2 regions of the Variovorax sp. YR634 genome follow, and region 2 is predicted to be linked to the other one. Evidence: predicted binding sites of a transcription regulator. Region 2 holds the regulator's gene; the other holds the start of a gene.

Region 1 (14,980 bases), on a different contig from region 2:
CACGTGATGGTGATGACCGACGAGATCTACGAGCACATCCGCTTCGACGGCGAGGCGACGCCGCACCTGCTTGTGGAGGCGCCCGCGCTGCGCGATCGCACGCTGATAGTGAACGGCGTCTCCAAGACCTATGCGATGACCGGCTGGCGCATCGGCTATGCGGCCGGCCCGGTGGACCTGATCAAGGCGCTGGACACGCTGCTGTCGCAGTCCACCGGCAACTGCTGCTCGGTGAGCCAGGCGGCCGCGGCTGCTGCATTGAATGGCGACCAGGGCTTCGTGGCCGAGAGCGTGGCCGTGTACAAGCAGCGGCGCGATCGCACGCTGGCGCTCATCAACGACATTCCCGGCCTCAGCTGCGCCACGCCGCCCGGTGCCTTCTACCTGTACATCAACTGCGGCGGCCTCATCGGCAAGACCACGCCCGAAGGCAAGCGCCTGAACGAAGACGGCGACGTGGTGATGTACCTGCTCGAAAGCGAAGGCGTTGCCGTGGTCGCGGGCACCGCGTACGGCCTGTCGCCCTACTTCCGTCTTTCCATTGCCACGTCGATCGAGACGCTGGAAGAAGGCTGCACGCGCATCGCCCGTGCAGTGGCCGCACTGCGCTGACGCGCGCCGAAGAACTCACAAGGACCAGTCATGCCCTACAAAGCCATCCGCAAGAACCCGTCGGCCCTGCAAGTGGCGCCGGCCATCATCGCCGCGCTGCAGGACATTCCGGTGGCCGCGCTCAGCGACAACCTGCACCGCAACATCGGTAGCGTCGGCCTGCAGCCCTACCACCGCCCCGGACACAAGACCATGGCGGGCACGGCAGTCACCGTGAAGACGCGCGGCGGCGACAACCTCACGCCGATGCGCGCCTTCGAGTTCTGCCGGCCCGGCGACGTGCTGGTGATCGATGCGGGCGGCGACATCACCAACGCCGTGATCGGCGGCATCCTGTCGTTCTATACCGCGACCATCGGTACCGCGGGCCTGGTGCTCGACGGCGCCATCCGCGACGTGGCCGAGATCCGCGAGCGCGACTACCCGGTGTATGCGCGCGGCGTGAACCATCGCGGCCCCTACAAGGACGGCCCCGGCGAGATCAACGTGCCGGTGTCGGTCGGCGGCATGATCGTGAACCCGGGCGACATCGTGGTGGGCGACCAGGACGGGTTGCTGGCCTTCTCCCCCGACGAGGCCGAGTTGCTGATCGAGAAGGCTCGCGCGCACCTGGAGACGGAAGCGCGCACGATCCAGGCGATGAAGGAAGGACGCTGGGACCGCTCGTTCCTCGATGCTCTCGAGGCACGCTGCGCCAATTGAAGCGGTCAGGCGCCTGAGGCGCCGCCGCTGACCAGCGCCCACAGCGCTTCCGCCACCGGCGCCATGTGCGCCTGCTGGCGGTACAGCCGGATGTCCACCGGCACGCGCCAGCCACCCGCGCCGGCGTCGACCAGCGTGCCGCTGCGCAGGTCTTCGGCCACCAGGCTCATCGGCAGCCATGCGAGGCCACGGCCTTCGAGTGCCATGGTGCGCAGCAGCGCGGCATGGTGGGCCGTGAAAACGATCGACAGCGACGCAGCGAAGTCCTTGCCGAATTCGCTGTCCTGCATGGCCCGCATGATCCGGCCCAGTCCCGAGGCATCGCTGTAGGCCAGCACGGAAGGCGACTGGCCTGCGCCCAGCGCATGCAACGGAGCGCCATTTGCATCGGGCGCGCTCACGGGCACCAGCACGTCTTCGCTCAATCGCTGAACGGGGTAGCCGGTGTCGTCGAGCCGCCCCGGCGCGCCTGCGTGTCCGTGGCACAGCACGAACTGCACGCGGCGCTGCAGCATCAGGTCTTCGCAGGCGTACGAGCTGTCGGAAACGGTCTGGATCGGGCCCATGCTCAGGCGCGATTCCACGCTGCCCAGCCAGCGCGGGAAGAAGGTGAGCGACAGCACGTGCGTGGCGGCGAAGCTCAGGCTGGCGGCATCCAGGTCATGCGCGGCACGGGCCTTGATGCGGGCGGCTTCGAGGCCGGCGAGCACTTCCTGCAGCAGGGGCTGAAAGCGCTTGCCCGCCGCCGTGAGCGCGGTGGGGTGCCCGCTGCGGTCGAACAGGTCGACGCCCACCCACTCCTCCAGCGATCGGATATGGCGGCTGAAGGCGGGCTGCGCGATGGAGCGCGCCTGCGCGGCACGCGAGAAATTGCCGGACTCGGCCAGGGCCAGGAAATCTTCCAGCCATTCGAGGTCGAGGGGTCGGTTGCCGGGGCCCATGCGCAGCGCAGTTGAATAGTTGTATGCGATTCGAGTATTGGACGGCTCGCGCCCCGCCGGCAAAAGATGCACCCATTCCTGCACCTTGAACCACAACGGAGACACAGCATGCCTTCCATCGCGAATTATCGCGGGATCATCCCCGCCATTTCCTGCCCCTTCACGGCCGACCACCGCATCGACGAGCCGGCGCTGCGCAAGCTGGCCTCGTGGCTGGCCGGCCATGACGGCGTGGTGGCGATCATGACCAATGGCCACACCGGCGAAGTGTTTTCGCTGACGCCCTCGGAGCGCGCCGAGGTGACGCGCATCGTCGCCGACGAGCTGCGCGGCCGCACGCCGGTGATTTCTTCGATCGTGTGCGAAGGCCTGGCCGAGGCTGCCGAGCATGCACGCGCCGCGCAGGCTGCCGGCGCGGTGGCGCTCGACGTGATGCCGCCGCACCACTGGCTGCGCTTCGGTTTCACGCCCGGCCATGCGCTGCAGTACTTCGAGGCCATCCACCGCGCCGCGCCGGAGCTGGACCTGGTCTGCCACGTGTACCCGGCCTGGACGCGCGCCTCTTACTCGTCGCAGCTGCTGGCCGAGCTGGCGCGCCTGCCCTACCTGCAGGCCTTCAAGGTAGGCCAGCGCGACATGAACAAGTACGCCCGCGACATCCAGGCGATCCGCGAGGCCGATGCATCGAAGGCCATCCTGACCTGCCACGACGAGTACCTGCTGGCCTCGATGGTGCAGGGCGTGGACGGCGCGCTGGTCGGCTTCGCGACCTTCATTCCGCAATTGATCATCGACCTGTGGAACGCGGTGAAGGCCGGCGATTTGAAGAAGGCGATGGCGGTGCAGGCGCTCATCACGCCGCTGAAAGATGCGGTGTACGGCGGCGGCGAGCCGACCGGCGAGGCGCACGCGCGCATGAAGGGCGGCATGTTCCTGGCCGGCGTGCTCGACAACGCCACCGTGCGCCCGCCAACGGAAGCGCCGAATGCGCGCGAGATGGATGCATTGCACGCCGCCGTGCAGCAGGCCGGCCTGTCGAAGCGCTGAGCCCACGGGGCCGCGACACCCGCGATGCCCCGATGAAAAAACACAAGGAGACAAGAGACATGCAACGCAACCATTTCCTGCGGGCCACGCTGGCCGCCCTCGCGCTGGCCGCGGCATCCACCGCCGGCTTCGCCCAGACCTGGCCCAGTCGCCCGGTGCGCATGGTGATTCCGTTTCCGCCGGGCGGCACGCTCGACACCATCGGCCGCCTGCTGGCGCAGAAGCTCGGCGAGCAGACGGGCCAAAGCTTCATCGTGGAGAACCGCGCGGGCGGCAACGGCGTCATCGGCGCCGACGTGGTGTCGAAGGCGCCGGCCGACGGCTACACGCTACTGTTCAACGCCTCGACCTTCACGACGGCGCCGATGACCATGAAGGCCGTGCCCTACGAAGTGGTGAAAGACTTCACCCCCGTGGCCCTGGTGGCCAAGGCGCCGCTGTCGGTGGCCGTCAACAAGAACCTGCCTGTGACGGACGTGAAGTCGCTCATTGCGTACGCCAAGGCGCACCCGGGCAAGATGACCTTCGCGGTGGGCTCCATCGGATCGGCGGGCCATCTGTCGACCGAACTGCTCAAGCGCGCGGGCGGCGGGCTCGACTACCTGATCGTGCCGTACAAGGGCACGGCGCCCGCGTTCCAGGACCTGATCGGCGGGCAGATCGACGGCTTCATCGACCCCATCCTCGGCTCGCTGCAGTACCACAAGAGTGGCATGGTGAAGGTGATTGCCGTGACCTCGGCCACGCGCGCCGCGAGCCTGCCGAACGTGCCCACGGTGGGCGAGAGCATTCCGGGGTACGAGTTCTACAGCTGGTACGGCCTGTGGGGGCCTGCCAAGCTGCCAGCCGCCGTCACGCAGCGGCTGAACGCCGAGGTCAACAAGGCGCTGGGCACCGACATGCGCGAGACGCTGAATGCGCAGGGCCTGCTGCTGACGCCGGGCAGTGTCGAAGACTTCGTGAAGTTCCAGGCCGACGACATGGCGCGCTCCAAGAAGATCATCGTGGAGGGCAACATCCATGTCGAATGAGGCTGCCCCGCATGCAGTGGTGACGGGCAGCAGCGGAGGCATCGGCCGCGCCATTGCGTCGCAGTTGCTCGAAGCGGGCTGGCGCGTGAGCGGGCTCGACCTGGCCGCACCCACGTTGTCTCACGCGGGCTTCGTGCACGTAGCCGCCGACCTGTGCGATGCCGACGCCATCGCGCGCACGGCCTCCGCGCTCCAGAACGCCGATGCACTGGTGCATGCGGCCGGCGTGCTGCGCGTCGGCCCGCTGGGCTCGCTCGACCACGCAGGCGGCGAACTCATGTGGCGCCTGCACGTCGACGCCGCCACGCGGCTGGCCGATGCCCTCGTGCCCGCGATGGCTGCGCGCGGACACGGCCGCGTCGTGTTCGTCGGCAGCCGCGTCGCACAGGGCTTGCCCGGGCGCGGCCAGTACGCCGCGACCAAGGCGGCGCTGATCGCGCTCGCGCGCAGCTGGGCCGCGGAGGTCGCGGCCCAGGGCGTGACCGTCAACGTGGTGTCGCCCGGCGCCACGCAAACCTCGATGCTGCAGGACCCGGCCCGCGCGGGCAGCGCGCCGCGCATGCCGCCTATCGGCCGGCTGATCCAGCCCGAGGAAATCGCTGCGCTCGTGGGCTTTCTTCTGTCGCCGCCAGCGGCGGCCATCACGGGGCAGGACGTCGCCATCTGCGGCGGCTCGTCGCTGCACCGCTGAACGTCTTTTGCTTTCTCCATCCCCCGAATCCGACCATGAAAATCGTCAACATCCTCGAATCCACCCGTCCCATCAAGTCGGACATCCGCAACGCCTACATCGACTTCTCGAAGATGACCCTGAGCCTCGTGGCCGTGGTCACCGACGTGATCCGCGACGGCAAGCCCGTCATCGGCTATGGCTTCAACTCCAACGGCCGCTATGGCCAGGGCGGGCTGATCCGCGAGCGCTTCCTGCCGCGCCTGCTCGAAGCCGAGCCCGCGTCGCTGCTCGACGAAACCGGCGACAACCTCGATCCGCACAAGATCTGGGCCCGCATGATGATCAACGAGAAGCCCGGCGGCCACGGCGAGCGCTCGGTGGCCGTGGGCACCATCGACATGGCCGTGTGGGACGCCACCGCCAAGATCGCGGGCAAGCCGCTCTACCAGTTGCTGGCCGAGCGCTACGGCAACGGCACGCCGAACCCGCGCGTGTTCGTCTACGCAGCGGGTGGCTACTACTACCCCGGCAAGGGCGTGGAAGGCCTGCAACGCGAGATGACCAGCTACCTTGAGCGCGGCTACTCGGTGGTGAAGATGAAGATCGGCGGCGCCACGCTGGCCGAAGACTGCGAGCGCATCGAGTCGGTGCTGAAGATCCTCGGCCCCGGCCAGCAACTGGCGGTGGACGCCAATGGCCGCTTCGACCTGAAGACCGCCGTCGACTACGGCCGCGCGCTGTCGCAGTACCCGCTGTTCTGGTACGAGGAAGCCGGCGATCCGCTCGACTACGAGCTGCAGGCGAAGCTCGGCGAGGTGTACGCCGGCCCCATGGCCACGGGCGAGAACCTGTTCTCGATGCAGGACGCGCGCAACCTCATCCGCCACGGCGGCATGCGGCCCGACCGCGACTGGCTGCAGTTCGACTGCGCGCTGAGCTACGGGCTGGTGGAGTACCTGCGCACACTCGACATGCTGAAGGAGAACGGCTGGTCACCCTCGCGCTGCATTCCGCACGGCGGCCACCAGATGTCGCTCGCCATTGCGGCCGGCCTCGGGCTCGGCGGCAACGAGAGCTACCCCGACCTGTTCCAGCCCTACGGCGGCTTCCCCGATGGCGTGAAGGTGGACAACGGCTACGTCACGCTGCCGCCGCTGCCGGGCATCGGCTTCGAGGGCAAGGCCGATCTCATTGCGGAGATGCGGGCGCTTGCGAGCTGACGAAAGAAAGTCTCACGGCTGGAAGCCGGAGCGGCGGACCACTGGCTCCCATTGCGCACGAAAGGCCTTCAGCATCTGCGCAGTCTCGGCCGCATTGCTGATCACGGGCGTGATGTAGAGCGCGTCGGCCGCCTTCTGCAGGCCCGGGTCTTTCATGACGTCGCGGATCGCGTTGGCCAGCAGTTGCACCTTGGCGTTCGGCATGGTGCTGGGCGCGAAGAAGGTGTTCCAGCCGTCGGCATCGATCTTCATGCCGGCCTCGCGGAAGATGGGAATGTTGGGCGCGAAGCTCGCGCGCTTCTTGCCCGAGGTGGCCAGGATGCGGATCTTGCCGGCCACGTGCTGGGGATAGAGCGAATCGAGCGTGTCGATGGCAATGGGCAGGCTGCCGCCGCTCAGGTCGGCCGCCAGAGGCGCCGAACCGCCGTAGCCCTTGATCTGCGGCTGCACGCTCAGCGCATCGCCCACCATCAGGCCGAAGAAGTGAGGCAGGCTGCCAGTGGCAGGCACGCCGAAAATCGCCTCTTCCGGATGTGCCCACAGCCGGCTCACGAGAAACATCGCGCGGTCGAGCTGGAGCTTGTTGCCGACCGCCAGCGCAAAGTCGTAGCTGCTGACTTGCGACACGGGCACGAAGTCCTTGTCGGGGTCATAGCCCGCGTCCTTGAAGACCAGCGGCGCGACCACCATCACGGCGGGGTTGCCGAGCATCAGCACGTTCTGCCCCGCGGGGGCGCGCTTTACTTCCTTGGCCGCGAGCCGGCCGCCCTCGCCCGGACGATTTTCCACGCTCACCTGAACGCCGAGCTTGGGCGTCAGCCGCTCGGCGATCAGGCGCGCGATGCGGTCGGTGCTGCCGCCCGGCGCATAGCCGACCACGAGGGTGAGTGGCCCGCCGTCCAGCGCCTGGGCGTGGACCATGGGAGCGCAAGCGGCCAGGGCAATGCCCCACGCCATGATGAGCTTGCGCCTGGAAAGGAATGCGGGCATCGGATCTCCTGCGAGCGGTTGTCGTGAACGGGGGCGCGCGAGTTTTCACGGCGAAAATCGCGCGCCAAGACTGTTTCCGTTCGTTCAAATTTGTTACCGGTTTATACGTATGGGCAAACAGTTGATCTAATCAACTACCAGTGCTCCGAGGCGGGCGAACCACACTCCCCATCCCATTTTTCATACGTATGCAACAAGCTTTTCCCGATGCAGCAGCGTTGCGCGCGCCCCGTTCCCTGAACGACCTGCTGCTGTACCGCCTGGCGCGAGCCATGCGCTCGGGCAACGGCATGGCGACCCGCCTGGTCGAAGGAGGCTTCGGCATCACGCGCCGCGAGTGGGGAATGATCGCCACGCTGGCGCAGGAGGGCGAGATGACTGCGTCGACGCTGGCCACGCACCTGCACCTGGACCGCGTGCGCACCTCGCGCGGACTGCGCAGCCTCGTCGAGAAAAAGCTGGTGGTGCGGCGACAGGACGCTCAGGACCGCCGCGAAGTGCACGTGCGGCTGAGCGCTTCAGGCCAGCAGTTGTTCGGCAGGCTGTTTCCCCGGATCGCGGGGCTGAACACCGAATTGCTCGAAGGCATCGAGCCTGCGGATCTCGATGTCTTTCTTCGCTGCCTGCAGCACCTGGAGCAACGCGGAGAGCAGTTGCTCGTGCAGGGCGTTGTCATGGAGAAGGCGGACCGGCGCTCGGGGGGCACGCGGCACCGGTGGCCGGAACGCGGAGGCTGAGTCAGGCCTTCACGTCCAGCATGCTGCCGATCGAAGTGCTACCAGCGTTGGCGCGCTGCGATGTGCTGCTGCTGCCGCTGCTGCTCTCTTCCATTGAAGCCATCGCGCTCTTTTGGACGCTGGCCGTGCGCAGCGCGTTCATCTGCTGCTGCAGCATGGCAAGCCGGGCCGCCAGCGCTTCGAGCTGCAGCCGGATCGCATCGCGCGCGTCGCCCTCGGGCGTGCCGAGCAGCTGGCCCTGCGTTTTCGCGATCTGCTTCTGCGTTGCCGTGATCTGGCGCTGGATCTTCGCGAGCTCGGCGTTGACGTCGCCCCCGCTTCTGGCGCTGCCGGTCGCAGCGATGGCATTCAGCATCTGGGTCCCCTGTTGTGTCCTCAAGAGGGTTATCGGCAGTTCGGGCGAAAAATGAAGGGCCTTGCATGACCGCAATCGCGAACTAGACTGAACATGAGGGCACCCGCGGTGCCGGGGGCCAAGGAGCCTGCCATGTACAAGCGTGTTCTTGTCGCAACCGACGGCTCCGCGCTGTCGGAGCAAGCGGTCAACGCCGCCATCGACCTGGCCCTGTTGACCAACGCGGAACTGGTGAGCGTCACCGTCGCGCACATCGAGCCGGTCGGCTACTTCGAAGGCTCGATGATGCTGAGCCAGCGGGACATCCAGGCCTCCCAGGAGCATACGGACCGCGCCGCGCAGCAACTGGTCGACAAGGTCGTGGCCACTGCGGTCGCCAAGGGCGTTCGCAATCCGCAGGCCATCGTCATGAAGTCGAACCAGGTGGCCGAGGCCATCATCACGACCGCGAAGAACCAGCAGTGCGACCTGATCGTGATGGCCTCGCACGGACGGCGCAGCCTGGCGCGCCTGCTGATGGGCAGCGAGACGCTGCACGTGCTGACGCACTCGCACATTCCGGTGCTGGTGCTGCGCTAACGCGGCGGCGCGACCTTTCGCAGGCATTCCATAAGTAGCTGACTGGCGGGCGTCTGCGAGCGCCCCCGCAGCGTGATGATGCCCACCGGCGGAAGCTCGATCGGCACGTTGATCTTCAGGATGCACACCTGCCCCTGCTTCGCGAAGTGCCGGGCGACGCTTCGCGCGAGGAACCCCACGGCCGGCCGCTCATGCATGACGGACAGCGTGACAAGAAACGACGCTGTCTCGACGATGTCCGCCGGCGGCACGAGGCGGTGCTTGTAGAACATCTGGGCCAGCTTCGAGCGCGATGAAGCCCACGGCGGGGGCACCACCCAGGGCAGCTCGGCGAGCATCTTCCAGCTTGGCCTGGAAGCCTCCGCCAACGGGTGGCCGGGGCTCACCACGATGCACATCGGCTCCGTGTAGAGGGCTTCGGTCTCCAGGTCCGGCGAGGCATAGCCGGGCTCCAGCCGTCCGACGATCAGGTCGAGTTCGCCCACGCGCAGGCGGGGGAGCAAGCGCGTGAGATCGCCCTCTTCCACCATCACGGTGGTCAGTGCCGACTGCTTCTTGAGCTGCTGGATGGCCTTGACGAGCAGGCTCGGCGTCGCCACCACCATCGCGCCCACGCTGGTGCGGCCGGCGCCGCCGCTGGCCACGGCGTCGATCTCGTCGCGCGTGCGCTGGTAGTCGGCCAGCACCGAGCGCGCAAAGCGCACCACCGTGACGCCGAAGGGCGTGGGCTCGGTGCCGCGCGTGGAGCGCGTGAACAGTTTCAGATCGAACATGCGCTCGATCTCTGCCAGCATCTTCGAAACGGCCGGCTGCGTGATCGAAAGAAACTCCGAGACCCGCCCCAGGTGGCGAAACTCATCCAGCGCCACCAGCAGTTGCAGATGACGCAGCTTGAGGTTGGAACGAAGAACGCGATCGATCTGGCTCATGGCGCTTTGAGCGGGCTTTCTTCTTCATAACCTGGAGCTCATGAAGAGAGTCCGCTATTTCATTGGATGGCAATGATTGTCTCCGGAAGAATCCGCCTTGCTTGCCGAACAACGATTTCTGGAGACAACGATGAAAACCCCTCGCAACATGGCGCGGCGCCAGCTCGTGCTGGGCGGCCTCGGCGCCGCAGCTCTCGCCACCGCCCCCGCTCGCGCGCTGGCCGCCGACTACCCCGAACGCCCTCTCACATTCATCTGCCCGTGGCCCGCGGGCGGCACGGCCGACCGGTCGATGCGCATCATCTGCCAGATCGCCGCACGCGAACTCGGGCAGCCCATTGCGCTGGAGAACCGCGCAGGTGCCTCGGGAATGATCGGCACCAAGGCGCTGGCCTCGGCTCGGCCCGACGGCTACACGATCGGCCAGATACCGATTTCGGTCACGCGTTTCTCCCAGATCGGCACGGTGCAGCTCGATCCGCTGAAAGACCTCACCTACCTCGCGCGCACTTCGGGCCAGACCTTCGGCATCGCAGTGCCGGCACGCTCGCCGTTCAAGTCGCTGCGCGACGCCGTGGCGCAGGCCAAGGCCCATCCCGGCACCGTCACCTACGCACACGCCGGTATCGGCGGCGCAACGCACGTGGGCATGGAGCAGTTCGCGCAGGCCGCCGGCGTGAAGTTCAACGCCATCGCCTACAAGGGCGGCTCGGCCGCGCTGCAGGACGTGCTGGGCGAACAGGTCGACATGCTGGCCGACAGCAGTTCGTGGGCGCCGCACGTCGAAAGCGGCAAGCTGCGCCTGCTCGCCACCTGGGGCGAGGCGCGCACGCCGCGCTTCAAGGACACGCCCACGCTCAAGGAGCTCGGCTTCGACGTGGTGGTGGAAGCGCCCAACGGCATCGGTGCGCCCAAGGGCCTGCCTGCCGCAGTCGAGAAGCGGCTGCGCGATGCGTTCCGCACGGCCGTCAACAGCGAAGAGTTCCGCAAGGTGGCGGAAAGCATCGATGCACCGGTCATGTACCAGGACGGCCCCGAATACCAGAAGTACGTGCAGACCGTGTACCGGCAAGAGACCGACCTGATCCGCAAGCTCAACCTCAAGGAGCTGATGGAAAAGGGCTGATGAAGCCCTCGCCCACCGGCATCCGAACCTGCTCGAAGCAACCCCACGCCACGCCATGAACGACAGTCCCCTGCTTCGCCTGCACTCGAACGACAACGTGCTGGTCGCCAAGAGCGCCATTGCCCTGGGCGAAACGATCGCCGAGTTCGGCGTGCGCGCCAGGGCGCAGATTCCCGCCGGCCACAAGATCGCGTCGCGCGCCATCGCGGCCGGCGAGGAAGTGAAGAAGTACGACACGGTGATCGGCGTAGCCTCGCGCGACCTGCAGGCTGGCGACTACGTGCACAGCCACAACCTCACGCTGGTCGACAGCTACCGCGACCCGGCCTTCTGCCAGGACGTGCGCCCGGTGGACTTCGTGCCGGTTGCCGAACGCGCGACCTTCATGGGCTTCGAGCGGCCCGGCGGCGGCGTCGGCACGCGCAACTTCATCGGTATCCTGTCGTCGGTGAACTGCTCGGCCACGGTCATCAAGCGCATCGCCGCGCACTTCACGCCCGAGCGCATGGCCGCCTTTCCCAACGTGGACGGCGTGGCCGCCTTCGCGCAGACCAGCGGCTGCGGCATGTCGTCGCCGAGCGAGCATTTCGACGTGCTGCGCCGCACGCTGGCGGGCTATGCGCGCCACCCGAACCTGGCCGGCGTGCTGATCGTCGGCCTGGGCTGCGAACGCAACCAGGTCGATGCGCTGGTCGATTCGCAAGGGCTCGAAGCGGGCCGCCTGATGCGCACGCTGGTGATGCAGGAAGTGGGCGGCACGCGCCAGACCATCGAGGCCGGTATCCGCGCAATCGAAGAAATGCTGCCCGAGGCCAATGCCGCACGGCGCACGCGCGTCGGCGCGCACCATCTGAAGATAGGGCTCGAATGCGGCGGCTCCGACGGCTTCTCGGCCATCACCGCCAACCCCGCGCTCGGCGCGGCGATGGACGTGCTGGTGCGCCACGGCGGCACAGCCATCCTGTCGGAAACGCCCGAGATCCACGGCGTGGAATTCATGCTCACGCGCCGCGCCGTAACACCCGAGGTCGGGCAGAAGCTGCTCGACCGGCTGGCCTGGTGGGAGCGCTACGCGGCCGGCCAGAACGCGCAGTTCAACGGCGTGGTGGGCCACGGCAACCAGGCCGGCGGACTGGCCAACATCTTCGAGAAATCGCTGGGCTCTGCGATGAAGGGCGGCACCACGCCGCTTCGCGCGGTGTACGAATACGCCGAGCCGATCGAGGAACCCGGCTTCGTCTTCATGGATTCGCCGGGCTACGACCCGGTGGCCGCAACGGGGCAGATCGCCAGCGGCGCGCAGCTGATCTGCTTCACCACCGGACGCGGCTCGATGTTCGGAAGCAAGCCCGCGCCGACGATCAAGCTCGCGAGCAACACGCCGATGTTTCGCCGCCTGGAGGAAGACATGGACATCAACTGCGGCGTGGTGATCGACGGCGAACTCTCCGTGCCCGAACTGGGCCAGCAGATCTTCGAGCAGATCCTGCGCCACGCTTCGGGCGAGCCGACCAAGAGCGAGACGCTCGGACTGGGCGACCACGAGTTCGTGCCCTGGCACCTGGGCATCGTGAGCTGACTGCCTTCTTTCCCCCTTTCTCCTTCTCTCCATGCCCCTGACCCTTTCGCGCCCCGACCTGCAACGCACGGCCAACTTCATCGCCGGCGAATGGTTGCGCTCCGCTTCCGGCGGCACGCTCGATGTGACCGATCCGGCCACCGGCGCCCTCATCGCGCAGGTACCCGACTCCAGCGCAATCGACGCGCACGCAGCCGTCGATGCCGCGCATGCCGCCTTTCCCGCCTGGCGCAAAACACCCGCCAAGCAGCGCGCGCAGATCCTCAAGCGCTGGAACGACCTTGTGCTCGCGCACCAGGAAGACCTGGGCCGGCTCATCTCGCGTGAGCAAGGCAAGCCGCTGGCCGAAGGCCGCGGCGAGGTTGCCTATGCGGCCAGCTACATCGAATGGTTTGCCGAGGAAGCCACACGCGCCAACGGCGACGTCATTCCGGCGCCCGTACCGGGCCGGCGCATGTTCGCGCTGCGCGAACCGGTCGGCGTGGTCGCGGCGATCACGCCGTGGAATTTTCCGGCCGCGATGATCGCGCGCAAGATCGCGCCGGCGCTTGCCGCGGGCTGCACCGTGGTGTGCAAGCCGGCCGAGGACACGCCGCTGACTTCGCTCGCGCTTGTGGCCCTTGCCGCGGAAGCCGGCGTACCGCCGGGCGTGCTGAACATCGTCACCGCATCGCGCGAGCGCACGCCCGAAGTGGTCGATGCCTGGCTCGACGATGCGCGCGTGCGCAAGATCACTTTCACCGGCTCCACGCCCGTCGGCAAGCACCTCGCGCGCCGTTCGGCCGACACGCTCAAGAAGCTGTCGCTCGAACTCGGCGGCAATGCGCCGTTCATCGTGTTCGAAGATGCAGACATCGAGGCCGCGGTGGAAGGCCTGATGGCCGCCAAGTTCCGCAACGGCGGCCAGACCTGCGTGTGCCCGAACCGCGTCTTCGTGCATGAGGCAGTGCACGAACGTTTTTCCGAACTGCTGGTTGCACGCGTGGCGGCATTGCGCGTCGGACCTGCCGCCGACGCGGCCTCTCAGATCGGGCCGATGATCAATGCGCGCGCGGTCGAGAAGATCGAGCGCCATGTGCAGGACGCGGTGGCGCGTGGCGCGCGCGTGCTCACCGGCGGTACACGACTGCCCGAGCTCGGCTCGAACTACTTCGCACCGACCGTGCTCGCCGATACAGACGCCACCATGGCCTGCGCCTGCGAAGAGACCTTCGGCCCGGTCGCGCCGCTGACGCGCTTCTCGAACGAGGCCGAGGTGATCGCGCAGGCGAACGACACGCCCTTCGGCCTGGCCGCGTATTTCTATTCACGCGACGTGCGCCGCATCTGGCGCGTGGCCGATGCGCTGGAGACCAGCATCGTCGGCATCAACGAAGGCGCGCTGGCAGCCGAGGCCGCGCCCTTCGGCGGCGTGAAGGACTCGGGCTACGGCCGCGAGGGCTCGGTCCACGGGCTGGACGACTACCTGCACACCAAGTACGTGTGCCAGGGGCAGCTGGACTGACGGCCGGCGCCCATCCATCACCACTCTTCGACAGATCCCACATGCCCGCTCACAACCCCTTCAAGGCGGCCCTGGCCGCAAACCAGCCGCAGGTCGGCCTCTGGCTCTCGATGGCCGATCCGTACATGGCCGAGGTCAGCGCAACCGCCGGCTTCGACTGGCTGCTGATCGACGGCGAACACGCCCCCAACGACTTGCGCTCGACGCTGGCCGCGCTGCAGGCGGTGGCGCCGCATCGGGCCCAGCCGGTGGTGCGCGCCGTGCAGGGCGACACCGCGCTCATCAAGCAGTTGCTCGACATCGGCGCGAAGAACCTGCTGGTGCCGATGGTCGACACCGCCGGGCAGGCGCGTGCGCTGGTGTCTGCCACACGCTATCCACCGCGCGGCATTCGCGGCGTGGGTAGCGCAGTCGGACGCGCGTCGCAGTGGAGCGCGCGCACCGACTACCTCGACGCAGCCGACGACGAAGTCTGCCTGCTGGTGCAGGCCGAGACGGTGCAGGCGCTGGACAACCTCGCGTCGATCTGCGAGGTCGACGGCGTGCACGGCGTGTTCATCGGCCCGGCCGATCTCGCGGCCTCGATGGGCCATCGCGGCCGGCCCGGCCACCCCGAGGTGCAGGCAGCCATCGAAGGTGCGATGCGGACTATCGTGGCCTCAGGCAAAGCCGCCGGCACGCTGACCTCCGATCCGAAGCTGGCGCGCCGCTACCTCGAACTCGGCTGCACCTTCGTCGCCGTGGGCGTTGACGTGCTGCTGTACGCGGGCGCCGCGCGCAAGTTGGCGGCCGACTTCCTCGGTGCGCCGGTTTCTACTCCTGTGCCGCCTGAATCGCGCGGGGCGTACTGAGTCACGGCGGCAGCTAGCGAGATAGAGAACCCCCCGCTACGAGGAAGCAGAAGCCACGCGCGCAGTCCCCGCCCGAAACGCGTCCTCGACCGCCGCCGCATCCT
Region 2 (14,980 bases):
TAGAGCGTGAGCGCCGCGTCGCGCAGCCAGCAGAAGCGGTAGTCCCAGTTGCGTTCGCCGCCCGGCAGTTCGGGCAGCGAGGTGCTCGGCGCGGCGACGATGCCGCCAGTGGGCTCGTAGGTGAGCGCCTTGAGCGTGAGCAGCGAGCGCATCACCGGCTCGCGAAACTCGCCGTGGTAGCCGCAGCGGCCGGTCCACGCGCTCCATTCGGCGACGGTGCGCGCCAGCAGCGCGCCGGCATCGCGCGTCACCGGCGGCTTCAGGTGCGAGGGAAACCAGTCGAGGCTGAACGCGATGGCCTGCCCCGCGGACACGGTGAAGTCGGCAAAGCTCGCGAAGTTCTCGTTGGTCAGCGGCACGCCGGAGCTGATGCGGACCGAGTCCGGTCCGGCCGTGGCAAACACCGCGCCGTCGCGCCGCTCCATCCACGGGCACCACCCGCCGTAGTTGAAGCGGATGCGGAACTCGGTATGCATGGCGACCGTGCCGCGCACACCCTGCACGATGCGCACGACCTCGTGCGTGCCGTCGAGCGCGGGTCGGGGCATGAAGTCGGTGACGATGGCCGTCCCCTTGGCCGTGCGGATCGTGGTTTCGAGCACCACGGTGCCGGGCAGGTAGCGCCGCGTGACACGCGCCTTGCGGTCTTTGGCGCGCATCGTCCAATGGCCGTTGCGCTCGTCGCCGAGCAGGCTGGCGAACATCGCGGCCGAATCGAAGCGCGGCAGGCACAGCCACTCGATATCGCCACCGCAATGCACCAGGGCCGCGCTGTGGGTCGAGCCGATGAGCGCGTAGTCGCCGATGGGGCGGTTCGGGCGGTCGGCGTGAAGCCGTGAGGAGGGTTGCTTGGGAGTCTTTGGCAAGAGGCCGAGCTTTGCCGTGCGCGCGGGCGTGGCACGCCAGCGGCGGGCGCGGATTGCTGACGGACAACGCCTAATGGCGCATGACAAATAAGGCACCCATCTACTTGTTCCTGGGGATGGCCTTCGCACCGTCGCGCTCCTACCATCAGCCGCGCACGAAATGACAAGAGGCTCGTGAAGATGAAACGGCACAGGTCGCCGCTTGGGCCCCATGGTGCAGCGCTCTACTTTGCCCCTCCCATTCCAACGCAAATAGACATCACACGTGAACGGACACAACCAACTCTTCCGAGCCGATCCCGTTGCGTACGCGCAGCTTCGCGCGATCAACGGCGTTTCGTGGTTCATGCAGAACGCGCAGGCGCAGCAGAATCCAGCTTTCGCCATGCAGGTCCTGGTACTCAACACGGCCAAGATGGGCTCGTTCGATCTGCAGGGCACCGCGCAAGCCCTCCAGGTCACCTTGAGGCCGGTGGGAAATGTCCTCCATCAGGATCAGCCGATCTCGGCGTATTGGTGTCCTTTCATCCAGGGCAACGTGATGCCCGGATTCGTCGACGTACCTCGACACAACCCGCAGCACAGGTTCGTCTTCACCGCCGCCATGAATGGCTGCGCCCTGATGGTGACGAACTCGCCGCTCGGTGCGCATCTGATCAGGGTGTATCACCACCAGCACCCCGGGCAAGCCAACATCAATCAGATGATCCAGACGCAAGGGCAGGAAGTGATCTCGTACATCGGCTTCGACGACTACGGCCACGCCAACCAGCATATTCCGCTGCCGAACGCCTTCAACTTCCTGTACTACAGGAACGGCGCCTGGAAGTACGTTCTGCAACCGCAACTGTTCGATCCACTCACGAACAATGTGACGCTCAACGGCCTCATCCCCTCGCAGGTGCTCGATGCGACTTTCTGATTCAGGCGGCGGCCCTGGCCCCGGAGTCCGCTACAGCACATCCTTCAGCTTGGCCCGCAGCCTGCTGATCGCCTGGCTGTGCAGCTGGCACACCCGCGACTGGCTCACCTCCAGGATCGCGCCGATCTCGCGCAGGTTCAGCTCTTCCTCGTAGTAGAGGTTCAGCAGCAGCTGGTCGCGCTCCGGCAGCGCACCGATGGCGTCCACCAGCTGATGCCGGAAGCCGCTTTCCAGCAGCTGCTCCAGCGGATCGTCGCTGCCGCGCCGGTCCTTGCGCGCATCCTGCGAATGGCTGTCGAGGAACGGGCTGTCCGGGTCGTCCTTGGAGAAGTCTTCGACATACACCAGCTGGCAGCCCTGGATCTCCTGCAGCAGCGACTGATACGCCTCCAGGTCCATCTTCAGCTCCTTGGCGATCTCCCCTTCGGTGGGAGAGCGCCCGAGCTTGTGGCCCAGTGCCTGTATCGCCTTCTCGACGCCGCGCGCCGACTGGCGCAGGCCGCGCGAGCCCCAGTCGCTGGCGCGAAGCTCGTCGAGCATGGCGCCGCGGATGCGCTGGCTGACGAAGGTCTCGAACTGCGCGCCGCGGTTGTCCTGGTAGCGGCTGGAGGCGTCCAGCAGGCCCAGCATGCCGGCCTGGATCAGGTCGTCCAGCTCCACGCTGGCCGGCAGCTTGGCCATCATCTGCAGCGCGATGCGGCGCACCAGCGGCTGGTGCTGCGCCAGCAGATGTGATTTCTCGATGGTTCCCTGTGCGGTGTACACGGCCGTCCTTCTTGGGTTGTCCGGGTCGGCGGGCTCAGGCCACGGCCTGCAGCGGCTCGGCCGCGCGCCATGGCCAGCGGTCGACCTCGCCGGCAATGCGCCGGAAGTCGACGGCGGCTTGGCTCGCGGGAAAGGCCTCGACGATGGTCTTCTTCAGGCGCCACGCGTCGGCAACGAGCGGGTCGAAGCGCACCCAGCCCGCGGGCTGAAGCAGCAGCGCGAGATAGCGGCTGGCGGCATGCGCGAGGTTGCTCATGATCTGGCGCGCGGCCACGACGTCGGCCGCGCCGTTGACCAGGAAGCGCATCTGCTTGAGGCCGTGCGCGTGGTGCAGCCGCTTGATGCCTGCATAGGCCGCGGTGATCGACGCGGGGTGCGGCTGCAGCACCAGCAGCAGGTCGTCCGCGCCCTGCGCCAGCGCCGACAACCGGCCCTCGGCGTCGAAAGCCGCATCGACGATGACGACGCCGTCGTGCCAGAACTTGCGCGGGTCGATTTCGCCATCCGCACCATTCACCGCGCCGTGCGGCGCGGGTAGCACGTGCACGCCGCAGGCTGCCTTGACCTCTGCACCATCCAGCGTCAGGCGCTGGCTTGCTACATCGGCCAGGTTCCCCAGCGGATCGATGTCCCACACCTCGCAGGCCGAACCCACAGTCGGGCAGTGCTCGTCCAGCAGCAGCACGTTGCGACCCTGCAGGGTCAGTGCCACACCGAGATTCATCGCGGCCGTGGTGCTCCCCGCGCCCTGCCCCAGGCCTGCGACGGCCACCACACGCGCATGCGTCGGTGCGAGCATGCGCCGCAGTCCGTCGGCCTGATCCGCAACCAGCTTGTTCATTCCTGATTCCTCAACCCAACTTCTCCAGCGCACGCGGCGCCTGCGTGGGAGCGGTCGACTCGGTGCCCAGCGCCTCCAGCAGCAGGAAGAGCTTGCCCACGCCCGCATACAGAGCACTGCCGCTCATGGCCCGCCCGTTGCGCGCCGGGCGCCCCGTGAGCTGGCCCAGCAGCGCGCGCGTGCGGTCGGCCCAGTCACCTTCGGCCTGCAGCAGGCGCCACACGGTGGTGGTCATCTGGCCGGCGATCAGCAGCCGCTTCATGATGTCGGGGTCGCCCAGTTCGCCGATGCCGCCGACCATCTGCACACCGTCGCGCAGCAGTCGGAAGCAGGGCTCGGCGTCGCTGGCCCAGCCCTGCCATTGCGCGAGCTGCTGCGTGGAAACGTCCGCGCCGATATTGGTCAATGCATGGCCCTGCGCCAGCACGTTGCCGGTACGCGCATCGACCAACCGCGTGGCCACACAGCGCAGCGCGGGCATCGCATCGCGCCCGATGCCCGCCGCCATGGCGGCTGCGTTGAAGCGCAGCACCACGTCGGCATGCGCCTCGCTGCGCAACGCGGCCTTGCCGCGAAAGCGCACGGGCTGCCCCACGCCGAATTCGAAGTCCATGCGCGCGAGCGTGTCGGGTGCGCCGGTGCGCACGTCGATCACCGCGGTGGAGCCCGGCGCGCGCGCCAGCCAGCGCTGGCCCGCCGCCTGCCACTGCACCATGGCCTCGATGCCGGGCAGCCTCGTCAACAGATGCACCAGCGGCTTGTGGCCGAAGTCCTGCTGGCGCAGCCACGGCACCTGGCGTGCGCCGGGCTTGCGCGCAGCGTCTTTCATGCCGCGCGTGGCGGCGGTCGAGAGCCACTGGTTCGGCGCTGCCAGCGGCAGGCCCGTGCGGTCCGACAGCAGCAGGCTGCCGTGGCATTCATAAGCATCGCCGCCTTCGTTCGAGCGCAGCCCGACCTGCCCGCACAGCGCGAGCACATGGGTCTCGCAGCCGGCGGCCACTTCGCTGCGCGCATGCACCATCAGGTCGTGCAGCACGGCCTTCTGGCCGGAGCCTTCGTCGCCGGCCTGGCGCCAGAGTGCGCGCGAACGCTCGAAGCCGATCTGTGCGCCCGCCAGCGCGCTCGCGGTGGTGGCGAGCTCTTGCGCGTCGTGCGCCATGGCGCGAATCAGGTTCTGGTACTTCAGCCGCAGGCGGTCGGTCTCGCCTTGCGCCTGCACCACCTGCGCCGAGGGGCCCGCGCTCGCCGGCTCCTCGTGCAGATCGCTTTCCGCGGGCACGAACAGAGGGCTGTGCTGGCGCGGCTGGAACACGCTGTCCACCAGTTGCGCGCGATCGGCCTGCATCAGGTTCTCAGGCACCTTCTGGCCGCTGGAGATGTAGTGCACCGGCAGGCGGTGGCGGATCACGGTGTCGATCAGTGCGCCCGGATGCGTGGCCTCGTCGACCTTGGTGAAGATGCAGCCGGTGAGCTCGTTGCCGTGGCGGTAGGCATGCACCACCTCGTTGAGCGTGTCGCCGTGGCTGGTGGCGTTGAGCAGCAGCAGCCGCTTCACGGGCCGCTGGCTCTGGCCGAGCATCGCGATTTGCTCGGACACGGCGCGGTCGCGCTGGCTCATGCCGACGGTGTCGATCAGCACCATGTGCTTGTCGCGCAGGTCCTGCAGCACCAGGTGCAGGTCGGCCGCATCCTTCACGGCGTACACCGGCACATTGAGGATCTGGCCGTAGATGCGCAGCTGCTCGTAGGCGCCGATACGGTAGCTGTCAGTGGTCACCAGCGCGAGCTTGTCGGCACCGAAGCGCATCACGCAGCGCGCAGCCAGCTTGGCGGTGGTGGTGGTCTTGCCGACGCCGGTCGGGCCCATCAGGGCGTAGACGCCGCCCTGCGCGAACAGCGCGTCTTCGTCTTCATGCACGGGCACGGCGCGGATCAGCTCCGAGCGCACGTAGGCCATGCCTTCGGCGTACGTCTGGCCGGTGGGCATCTTCTCCAGCATGGCCTTCGACAGGCCCGCGCTGAAGCCGGCGCCAAGCAGCGTGCGCAGCAGGCGGCCGCGCACCGGGTCGCGGCGCTGCTTGTCGTTCCACACGACGCTGGCGAGCTGCTCTTCGATCATGCCGCGCATGGAATGCAGTTCGGTGAGCACGGTGTCAGCGGGTGCGGGTGCGGGTGCGGGAGCGGGCACAGGGGCCGCCACAGGCACGGGGACCGATGCCACGGGCGCCGCGATCACCACGGGCTTCGCAGGCACAGGCGCGGTGTCTTTCAACACCCCCTGCACTTCGCCCTCGACCATTGCGACGATCTCGACGCCCTCGGCCATTGCGCGATGCGTCAGCACGATGGCGTCGGCGCCCAGCGCCTCCCTCACCATCCTCAGGGCTTCGCGGCTGGTGGCCGCGACGAATTTGCGCGCGGTGGTGCGCACGTCGGTCTGCTTGGAATTCAACCTCGTCCTCCGATGGCGGTGGTGATCTTGATGGTGCGGGAGTCAGGAATCTCCGCATGCGAAAGCACTTTCAGCTGCGGCAGGCTGCGCCGCAGGAATCTGGACAGCAGCACGCGCAGCGCGTGCTGCACCACGAGCACCGGCGCCAAGCCCATCTGCTCCTGGCGCAGGATCGCGGCCTGCGCCTGCCTGAGCAGGTTGTCGGCAATGCCTGGCTCGATGCCGCTGCTGTTGGTCAAGGCCTGCTGCAGCACGCCGTCGAGCGAGCCGTCGAGGCCGATCACCTGCATTTCGGTGTCGCCCGGGAACAGCTGCTGCGTAATGGCGCGGCCCAGCGCCAGGCGCGTGAGCGTGGTGAGTTCGGTCGGGTCCTTGATGGTCGGCGCATGCTCGGCCATCACATCGAGGATGGTGCGCATGTCGCGGATGGGCACTTCTTCGTCGAGCAGGTTCTGCAGCACCTTGTGCAGCGTGCTGAGCGACAGCACCTTGGGCACCAGGTCTTCCGTGAGCTTGGGCGCGGTCTTGGCGATCTGGTCGAGCAGCTGCTGCACTTCCTGGCGGCCCAGCAGTTCGGCGGCATGCGTCTGGATCAGGTGGTTCAGGTGCGTGGCCATCACCGTGCAGGCATCGACCACCGTGTAGCCCTGCACCTGTGCCTGTTGCCGCAGGCTGGCGTCGATCCACACCGCCGCGAGGCCGAAGGCCGGGTCGCGCGTGGGAGTGCCGGGCAGCGTGCCCGTCACCTGCCCCGGGTTGATGGCCATCCACTGGTTGGGGAAGGCCTCGCCGCGCCCGATCTCCACGTCCTTCAGGCTGATGACGTAGGTGTTGGGCTTGATCTCCAGGTTGTCGCGGATGTGCACCACCGGCACCAGGAAGCCGATCTCCTGCGCAATCTTCTTGCGGATGCTCTTGATGCGGCCCAGCAGCTCGCCTTGCTGCGACTGGTCCACCAGCGGAATGAGCCGGTAGCCGACCTGCATGCCCAGCGGGTCGACCATTGCGACGTCGTCCCACGTCGCTTCTTCCATCTCGGCCGAGGGCGCAGGGTTCGCGGCCTGCGCGGCGGCGGCTGCCTTCTGCGCGGCTTCCTGCGGCTTGCGCATCACAAGCCGTCGACCCAGCCACACCAGGCCGCCCGCGATCAGCAGGAAGGCCAGGTTCGGCATGCCCGGGATCATGCCCAGCAGGCCGACGATGCCGGCCGTGAGAAACAGCACCTGCGGGTTGGAAAAGAGCTGGCCCGTGAGCTGGCTGCCCACGTCTTCGTCGGTGGTCACGCGCGACACGATCACGCCGGCAGCGGTGGAGATGACGAGCGCCGGAATCTGCGCGACCAGGCCGTCGCCGATGGCCAGCAGCGTGTAGGTCTTGCCGGCGGTGGAAAAGTCGAGCCCGTGCTGCAGCATGCCGACCACCAGCCCGCCGATGATGTTGATCACCATGATGAGCAGGCCTGCGATCGCGTCGCCGCGCACGAACTTGCTGGCACCGTCCATCGAGCCGTAGAAGTCGGCCTCCTGCGCAACCTCGGTGCGGCGCTTGCGGGCCACGTCTTCGCCGATCAGGCCAGCGTTGAGGTCGGCGTCGATGGCCATCTGCTTGCCCGGCATCGCGTCGAGCATGAAGCGCGCGCCCACCTCGGCGATGCGCCCCGCGCCCTTGGTGATCACCATGAAGTTGATGAGCACGAGGATAATGAAGACCATCACACCCACCGCGAAGTTGCCGCCCACGAGGAAGTGCCCGAAGGCCTCGATCACCTTGCCCGCCGCGTCGGGCCCGGTGTGGCCGTGCATCAGCACCACGCGCGTGGACGCCACGTTCAGCGACAGGCGCAGCAGCGTCGAGAACAGCAGCACGGCCGGGAAGGCCGCGAAGTCCAGCGCCTTCATCGTGTACATGCTCACCAGCAGCACCATCACCGACATGGCGATGTTGAAGGTGAACAGCAGGTCGAGCAGGAAGGGCGGCAGCGGCAGCACCATCATGCTCAGGATGAGGATGATGAGAATCGGCCCGGCCAGCCCCTTGAACTGCGAGCCGGAGAACAGACGCGTCGGCAGACGCATCAGGTTTGTCATCGCGTTCATGCGGCTTCCACTGTGTATTGAAGGTCTGCGGGAACCGGCAGGTCGGTCGGCGTGCGCGGGGCGTCGCCGCCCTCGGTCTTCCAGCGCCTGAGCTGGTACACCCAGGCCAGCACTTCGGCCACCGCGGTGTACAGGCCCGCCGGAATCTCATCGCCCAGCTTCGTGTGCTTGTAGAGAGCGCGCGCGAGCGGCGGCGCTTCGAGAATCGCAACCTTGTGCTCCAGCGCCATCTCGCGAATGCGCGCGGCCACCAGCTCGGTGCCCTTGGCCACCACGCGCGGTGCGCGCATGCCGCTGTCGGTGTACTTCAGCGCCACCGCAAAGTGCGTGGGGTTGGTCAGCACGATGTCTGCCTTGGGCACCTCGGCCATCATCCGGCGGCGCGCCATCTGCTGCTGCTGACGGCGGATCGCGGCCTTGATGTGCGGATCGCCTTCGCTTTCCTTGTGCTCCTGGCGCAGGTCTTCGCGCGACATGCGCAGCTTGCGGTAGTAGCTCCAGAGCTGGAAGGGCACGTCGATCAGCGCCACGAGAAACAGCGTGGCCGCGATCAGTGCGCAGTGCTTGGCCACCAGCACCATTGCGTGCGGCAGCGCGTAGTGCGCGGGCTGCGCCATCAGGTCCATCAGCGCGCCGATGTCACGCGATACCACCCACCACGCCACGCCGCCGATCAGCGCCGACTTGGCCAGCGCCTTGAAAAGCTCGGCCAGCGACTGCGCGGAAAACATGCGGCCGATGCCGGCCAGCGGATTGAGCTTGCTGAAGTTCGGCCCCACCGATTTGGTGGAGAACAGCCAGCCGCCGAGCATCAGCGGCGCGACCACGGCAGCGACGATCATCATCGCGAACAGCGGGCCGATGGCCATGAGCGTGTGCATCGCCATCAGCCCGGTCTGGGCCAGCATGTGCGAGGGATCGAAGGCGCTGGCGCGGTCGAACTGCAGGCCGCGGTGCAACGCACCGCTCATGCTCGTGCCCAGCGACTCCCCTGCGAACCACAGCCCCGCGCATGCGGTGCCCAGCATGACGAAGGTGGTGAGCTCGCGCGAACGGGCTACGTTGCCTTCCTCGCGCGCCTTTTCCAGGCGTCGCTCGGAGGCGGGTTCCGTTTTTTCGAGATCGCTTTCCTCAGCCATTCATGCTCCGAACCAGCAGTGGCGAAGTACGCCTTGCTCATGACCAAATTATTGAATTCGGTCGTCCGGAACAATCTGCCGATAAGGGCCCTTATCGCCCTGCTATTCGGACAATAGGCAGGGCCTGGAAGCCCGGCCCCGGGCTCAGAAGCCGAGGCTCTCCAGCAAGTCGTCGACCTGCGCCTGGTCGGTCACCGCATCGGGATTGCCGGGCTTGACCTGCGGGCCGTTCTGCAGGCTGTGCGCGGCCTCCTGGCGCTTCTCGGGCGCGGAGTTGTCGATCAGCACTTGCAGCAGCTGCGTCTCCACGTCGTTGACCACTTCCATCATCTTCTTGATGACCTGACCGGTCAGATCCTGGAAGTCTTGCGCCATCAGGATTTCCATGAGCTGCGAGTTGATCGCGCCGGCACGTTCCGGCACCTCGTTGAGGTAGCTGCGCGTGTCGAGCACGAGTTCGCGCGCATGGTCGAGCTCGATGGGGTTTTCGAACCACAGGTCCCAGCGCTTGCTGAGGCCCTTGGCATCGCTGGCCAGAGCTTCCTGCAGCGGCTGTGCCACGTCGATGGCGTTCAGCGCGCGGTGCGCGGCACGCTCGGTGGTGGCGGCTACGTAGCTCAGGCGGTCGCGTGCATCCGGAATGGCTTGCGCGGCCTTGGCCACCTGCTTGTCGAGGCCCAGCTCGCGCAGGCCTTCGCGCAGCTGGCGCGTGAGCTGGCCGATGCGGCCCAGCAGTTCTTCGGCGGTGTTGGTGGGGTCCGCGGCCCCGGCAGCGTTCTGGCTCATGTCAGGCCGCTTCCTTCGCAAGCTTCTCGAAGATCTTGGTGATCTTCTCTTCGAGCGTGGCGGCGGTGAATGGCTTCACCACGTAGCCGTTGGCGCCAGCTTGCGCGGCCGCCACGATGTTCTCTTTCTTCGCCTCGGCCGTGACCATCAGCACCGGCAGCTTTTTCAGCTCGGGGTCGGCGCGAATGGTCTGCAGCATGGTCAGGCCGTCCATGTTCGGCATGTTCCAGTCGGACACCACGAAACCGAAATTGCCGCCGCGCAGCTTCTCGATGCCGGCCGCGCCGTCTTCCGCTTCGTCGACGTTGAGGAACTCCAGTTCCTTCAGCAGGTTGCGCACGATGCGGCGCATGGTCGGGAAGTCGTCCACAACCAGGATTTTGATGCTCTTGTCGATCACGATATTTCCAACTCCAACAGGTCGTTTTTCAAACTCGGTTCGCACGTTCGCCGAACGTGCGAAGGTGCGCCATCACCCGGCGGCTCACTTCGCTCAATGGGGACACGTCGTCCACCGCGCCCAGCGCAATGGCTTCGCGCGGCATGCCGAAGACAACGCAGCTGGCCTCGTCCTGCGCCAGCGTGTGCGCGCCCGCGCGCTTCATGCGCAGCAGGCCTTCGGCGCCGTCCCTGCCCATGCCGGTCAGGATGATTCCGATGGCGTTCTTGCCCGCGTGCTTGGCCGCCGAATCGAACAGCACGTCGATCGACGGCCGGTGGCGGTTCACCGGTGGCTCCTGGTCGAGGTGGGCCACGTAGTTGGCGCCGCTGCGCGCGAGCGACAGGTGAAAGCCGCCGGGCGCGATGTAGGCATAGCCGGGCAGCACGCGCTCTCCATGCTCGGCCTCTTTCACGTTGATGCGGCACAGGCCGTCGAGCCGCTGCGCGAACGAGCGGGTGAAGCCCGCCGGCATGTGCTGCGCGATCATCACCGCGGGCGAATCGGGCGGCAGCGGTTGCAGCACTTCGCGGATGGCCTCGGTGCCGCCGGTGGAGGCGCCGATGATGATGAGTTTTTCGGTGCTCAGCAGCGGGCTGCGCAGCAGCGATTCGTGCGGCGCGTCGCCGCCAGGGCGCGGGGCCGCGGCATGCCGGCCGGGCAGCAGCCGCGCGCTCGCGGCCGTGCGGATCTTGCCGGCGATCAGTTCGGTGTAGTTGAGCAGGCCGTCGCGCACGCCCAGGCGCGGCTTGGTCACGAAGTCGATGGCGCCCAGCTCGAGCGCGCGCAGCGCGATCTCCGAGCCGCGCTCGGTCAGCGACGACACCATGACCACGGGCATGGGCCGCAGCCGCATGAGCTTTTCGAGAAACTCCAGCCCGTCCATGCGCGGCATCTCGACGTCGAGCGTCAGCACGTCGGGGTTCGTGACCTTGATGAGGTCGCGCGCCACCAGCGGATCGGCCGCCGTGCCCACCACGGTCATGTCGCTCTGGCTGTTGATGATCTCCGTCATCACGCTGCGGATCAGTGCCGAGTCGTCGACGCACAGCACCTTGATTTTTTTATTGCTCACGGGTTTCCCTTGGTTGAGGCAGCCGGCGCCGCGCGAAGGCCGGACAGCCTGCGCAGCAACTCGCCCTCTTCGTTCTGCACCTGCGCCACTTCTGTCTGCGCACGCAGCTTGCGCACGATGGCCTTGCCGGTCGCCGGCACGAAGCACACACGGCGCGCATGCGTCCCGCGCAGGTCTTGCGCGGCGACTTCGATGCGTTCGTTGCGCAGGTAGCGCAGCACGAAGTCGGCGTTGCGGTCGCCGATGTTGAGCGTGGTCATGTTGGCCAGTACCGCGCCGCCGCCGAACACCTTGGCACGCAGCCGGTCGCGGCGCGCGCCCGCGCGCACCAGCTCGCGGATCAGGGTGTCCATGGCGTAGGCGCCGTAGCGCATCGACTCGGATGCGTCGCGCGTGCCGGTGCCGGCTGCTTCGCCGTCGTCGGGCAGCATGAAATGGTTCATGCCGGCCACGCCGGCTTCCCTGTCGTGCAGGCAGGCGGCCACGCACGAGCCGAGCACCGTGCTCAGCACGGTGTTGCTCGAAGTCACGTAGTACTCGGAGGGCAACAGCTTCACGGCCATGAGGCCGACGTCGCGGTCGAAGTAGTGGTGGCTGGCCACCGAGTCCGGTGCGGCAGGGTTCGAGGCCATCATGGAACGCCCGTGGCGCGCGCGCGCGCCAGCTCGTACACGGTCTGGCCCAGCGGCCGGAAGGCCTGGTTGACGAGCGACGCGTTCTCCGAATGCCCCGCGAACAGCAGGCCGTTGGGCTTGAGAAGCGGTGCAAAGCGGTCGAGCACCTTCTTCTGCGTCGGCTTGTCGAAATAGATCATCACGTTGCGGCAGAAGATCGCGTCCACCGGCTCCTTCACCGCCCACGCGCTGTCGAGCAGGTTGAGCCGCGAGAACTTCACCAGCGCCGCCACCTCGGGGCGGATGCGCGCCTTGCCCGCATTCGCGCCGGTGCCCTTGTTGAAGAAGCGCCGCAGCCGCTCGGGCGCGAGCCTGCGCACCTGCTCGGCGGTGAACACGCCGGTAGCCGCCTTGGCCAGCACCGAGGTGTCGATGTCGGTGGCGATCACACGCGACGAGCCCGCCTTGTCGCCCAGCGCCTCCATCAGTGTGATGGCAATCGAATAGGGTTCCTCGCCCGTCGAGGCCGCCGCGCACCACACGGTGACGGGCTGCTTCGCCTTGCGCACGTGCTCGGCCAGCGTCGGGAAGTGATGGGCCTCGCGGAAGAACGAGGTCAGGTTGGTGGTGAGCGAGTTGATGAACAACTGCCACTCCTCGCCATCCTGCCGCCCTTCGAGCCAGTCGAGGTAGGTGGCGAAGTCGGGTACCTGGAGCTCTCTCAGCCGGCGCGAGAGCCGGCTGTACACCATCTGCCGCTTCTGCTCGCCCAGGGCGATGCCGGCGCGGCGGTGTATGAGGGTGCGGATCCGGGAAAAGTCGCTGTCGGTAAAAAGGAACTCGGTAGTCACGGCCATCCTGGAAGCTTGGCTTTCAATGTACATAGCGTCCGCCGTTTCCAATGGCCCGATCAAACGAACAAATGCCCTGCACTTCCGGCCTCGCGCGCGTTCAGGGGCCGGCCGCGACCGGGCTCGCGTCCTGCGCCCACACCAGCGCAGACAGCTGTGCCGCATTGACCTGGTCCGCGCTCAGGAACAACGCTTCCGACAGGCGCGAAGCCTGTCCGTCGTCGAGCTCGCAGCTTTCGGCCAGCGCCACGAAGGGGCCGTACAGGCCGCCGCGCGAAAGAATGGCCTGCTGCACCGACTCGGTGAGCTGCACCTTGCGCAGCACGCCCTCCATCGACACGCCCAGCAACTGGTCGAGCAGAGAGAACATGCCGGCCACGAACAGGTTGTCGGCCTCGCTGGCCGGCAGCATGCCCTGCCCCATCAGTTCGACGAAGCGCCCGCGCAGGATCGCCTTCTTCATCATGAAGGGCGAGCCGCCCTTGTTGCTGGTGGCCAGCAGCAGCGACAGCCAGCGGTACAGCGGCGAGTAGCCGAGCATGGCCACCGCATGGCGCAGCGAATGGATTTCCACCGCCATGCCGACCGAGGGCGAGTTGATGTAGCGCAGCAGCCGGTAGGTGAGCGCAGCGTCGTGCTTGAGCGCGGCCTCGATGACGCGCACGTCTTCGTTGCGCTGGAGCATCTGCATCAGCTGCACGATCAGCAGCGACTCGGGCTGCAGCGCGTCTTCGGTCTCGCGCACCGGCGGGTTGCGGAACGCGCCTTCGATGAACACATTCACGCGGCGCCCGGCGCAGGCGTCGAATTCGTCCCAGTTTTCCACGCGCGAGGCGATCGGCTCGACCGACGGGTGGCCCAGCTCCGCGTCCCGGCGCAGCCGAGCCACGGTGTCGGCGTCGCGCGCATCCACCTCGAAGTGAGTGACGATGGCGCGCAGCTCGAGGTCTTCGGGCAGCGCAGTGGCGCCGCACAGCATGAAGCCGAAACCCTGCTCGCGCAGGAACAGCAGGATGGAGCGCATGTCCGCGTCCAGCAGTTCGTCCACGCCCATGCACAGCACCATGTGCTGTGGCGGCAGCGATTGCAGCTCGCTCTGGAACAGCGCATCGACCGTCACGTCGACGAACACCAGCTGCGGCCCCAGCAGCCAGCCCGCGGGCGTGGGGTTGAGGTGCATGGCGAGCGTGTCCATCAGCGCCTTGACGCCGGCAGCGCCGGACACGCCGGAGCCCTCGCCGCCCGCCGCGCGCCAGGCCATGCGATAGCCCATGACGCGCCGCTGCGCGTCGAGCAGCATGGCATAGGCCACGTGGCCGTCGGGCCCCGCGTCGGGCTGTGCCGACCCGTCGGTGCCGGCGCCAAGATCGGGGTTGGCCCCTGTGTCGCCGGAGGAACGCCGGAAGAAATCAAACCGCATTCAGCTGTCTCCGTGGGGTGTCAGAGCGATCAAAGCGCGATGGCGTCGGTGGCAATCCTCCGGGCGGCGCCCGCCAGCGCGGCCGTGCTCGCGGCCTGCGCGCGCTGGATGCGCGGCATGGCGCCCACGTCGATGATGAAAGCCACGCTGCCGTCGCCGAGGATGGTCGCGGCGGAAATGCCGGGCACCTTGCGGTAGTTGGTTTCCAGGTTCTTCACCACCACCTGGTGCTGTCCGAGCAGTTCGTCCACCAGCAGCGCGAAGCGGCTGTCGTCGGCCTGCACGATCACCAGGATGCCCTGCGTGGGATGCGTCTGCGCACCCGACACGTCGAACACGCGGTGCAGTTCGATCAGCGGCAGGTATTCGCCGCGCACGCGGATCACGTGGCCGTCGGCGGTAATGGAATGCAGGTGCTCCGGCAGCGGCTGCAGCGACTCGATGACGTAGCTCAGCGGAAGAATGTAGGCCTCGCTGCCCACCTTCACCGACATGCCGTTGAGGATGGCCAGCGTGAGCGGCAGCACGATGCGGGTGGTGGTGCCCTGCCCGCCGCGCGAGTGGATCTCCACGTGGCCGCCCATCTCCTGGATGTTGCGCTTGACCACGTCCATGCCCACGCCACGGCCCGAGATGTCGGTGACCTGTTCGGCTGTGGAGAATCCGGGCGCGAAGATGAGCTGCCACACCTCTTCGTCGGGCATCGACTCGCTG

Evidence for each region. Region 2 encodes FliA, which starts transcription of late flagellar genes. Its sites were predicted from a motif close to CTAAAGTTTNNNNNNNNNNNGCCGNTA; they were not measured.
Region 1: a site for FliA is predicted at 8,339-8,365, ahead of BLV60_RS21635 (FlxA-like family protein). Genes of this name have one in related genera too.

What each region holds. Positions count from the first base shown of each region.
Region 1 is NZ_FNOL01000014.1:2,143-17,122, reverse strand. Features, by position in the region: gene BLV60_RS21680 (aspartate transaminase) at 1-612, shown strand, start outside; gene BLV60_RS21675 (RraA family protein) at 643-1,314, shown strand; gene BLV60_RS21670 (LysR family transcriptional regulator) at 1,320-2,255, opposite strand; gene BLV60_RS21665 (dihydrodipicolinate synthase family protein) at 2,364-3,302, shown strand; gene BLV60_RS21660 (Bug family tripartite tricarboxylate transporter substrate binding protein) at 3,362-4,333, shown strand; gene BLV60_RS21655 (SDR family NAD(P)-dependent oxidoreductase) at 4,323-5,024, shown strand; gene BLV60_RS21650 (mandelate racemase/muconate lactonizing enzyme family protein) at 5,060-6,226, shown strand; gene BLV60_RS21645 (tripartite tricarboxylate transporter substrate-binding protein) at 6,239-7,216, opposite strand; gene BLV60_RS21640 (MarR family winged helix-turn-helix transcriptional regulator) at 7,405-7,953, shown strand; gene BLV60_RS21635 (FlxA-like family protein) at 7,955-8,308, opposite strand; gene BLV60_RS21630 (universal stress protein) at 8,441-8,887, shown strand; gene BLV60_RS21625 (LysR substrate-binding domain-containing protein) at 8,884-9,816, opposite strand; gene BLV60_RS21620 (tripartite tricarboxylate transporter substrate binding protein) at 9,947-10,942, shown strand; gene BLV60_RS21615 (UxaA family hydrolase) at 10,998-12,521, shown strand; gene BLV60_RS21610 (NAD-dependent succinate-semialdehyde dehydrogenase) at 12,553-14,025, shown strand; gene hpaI (4-hydroxy-2-oxoheptanedioate aldolase) at 14,067-14,876, shown strand; gene BLV60_RS21600 (PTS sugar transporter subunit IIA) at 14,913-14,980, opposite strand, start outside.
Region 2 is NZ_FNOL01000023.1:26,491-41,470, reverse strand. Features, by position in the region: gene BLV60_RS28055 (glycoside hydrolase family 15 protein) at 1-866, opposite strand, end outside; gene BLV60_RS28050 (hypothetical protein) at 1,132-1,788, shown strand; gene BLV60_RS28045 (RNA polymerase sigma factor FliA) at 1,819-2,553, opposite strand; gene BLV60_RS28040 (MinD/ParA family ATP-binding protein) at 2,588-3,394, opposite strand; gene flhF (flagellar biosynthesis GTPase FlhF) at 3,405-5,846, opposite strand; gene flhA (flagellar biosynthesis protein FlhA) at 5,843-7,942, opposite strand; gene flhB (flagellar biosynthesis protein FlhB) at 7,939-9,081, opposite strand; gene cheZ (protein phosphatase CheZ) at 9,226-9,867, opposite strand; gene cheY (chemotaxis response regulator CheY) at 9,869-10,264, opposite strand; gene BLV60_RS28010 (protein-glutamate methylesterase/protein-glutamine glutaminase) at 10,296-11,321, opposite strand; gene cheD (chemoreceptor glutamine deamidase CheD) at 11,378-12,016, opposite strand; gene BLV60_RS28000 (CheR family methyltransferase) at 12,013-12,852, opposite strand; gene BLV60_RS27995 (EAL and HDOD domain-containing protein) at 12,947-14,266, opposite strand; gene cheA (chemotaxis protein CheA) at 14,296-14,980, opposite strand, start outside.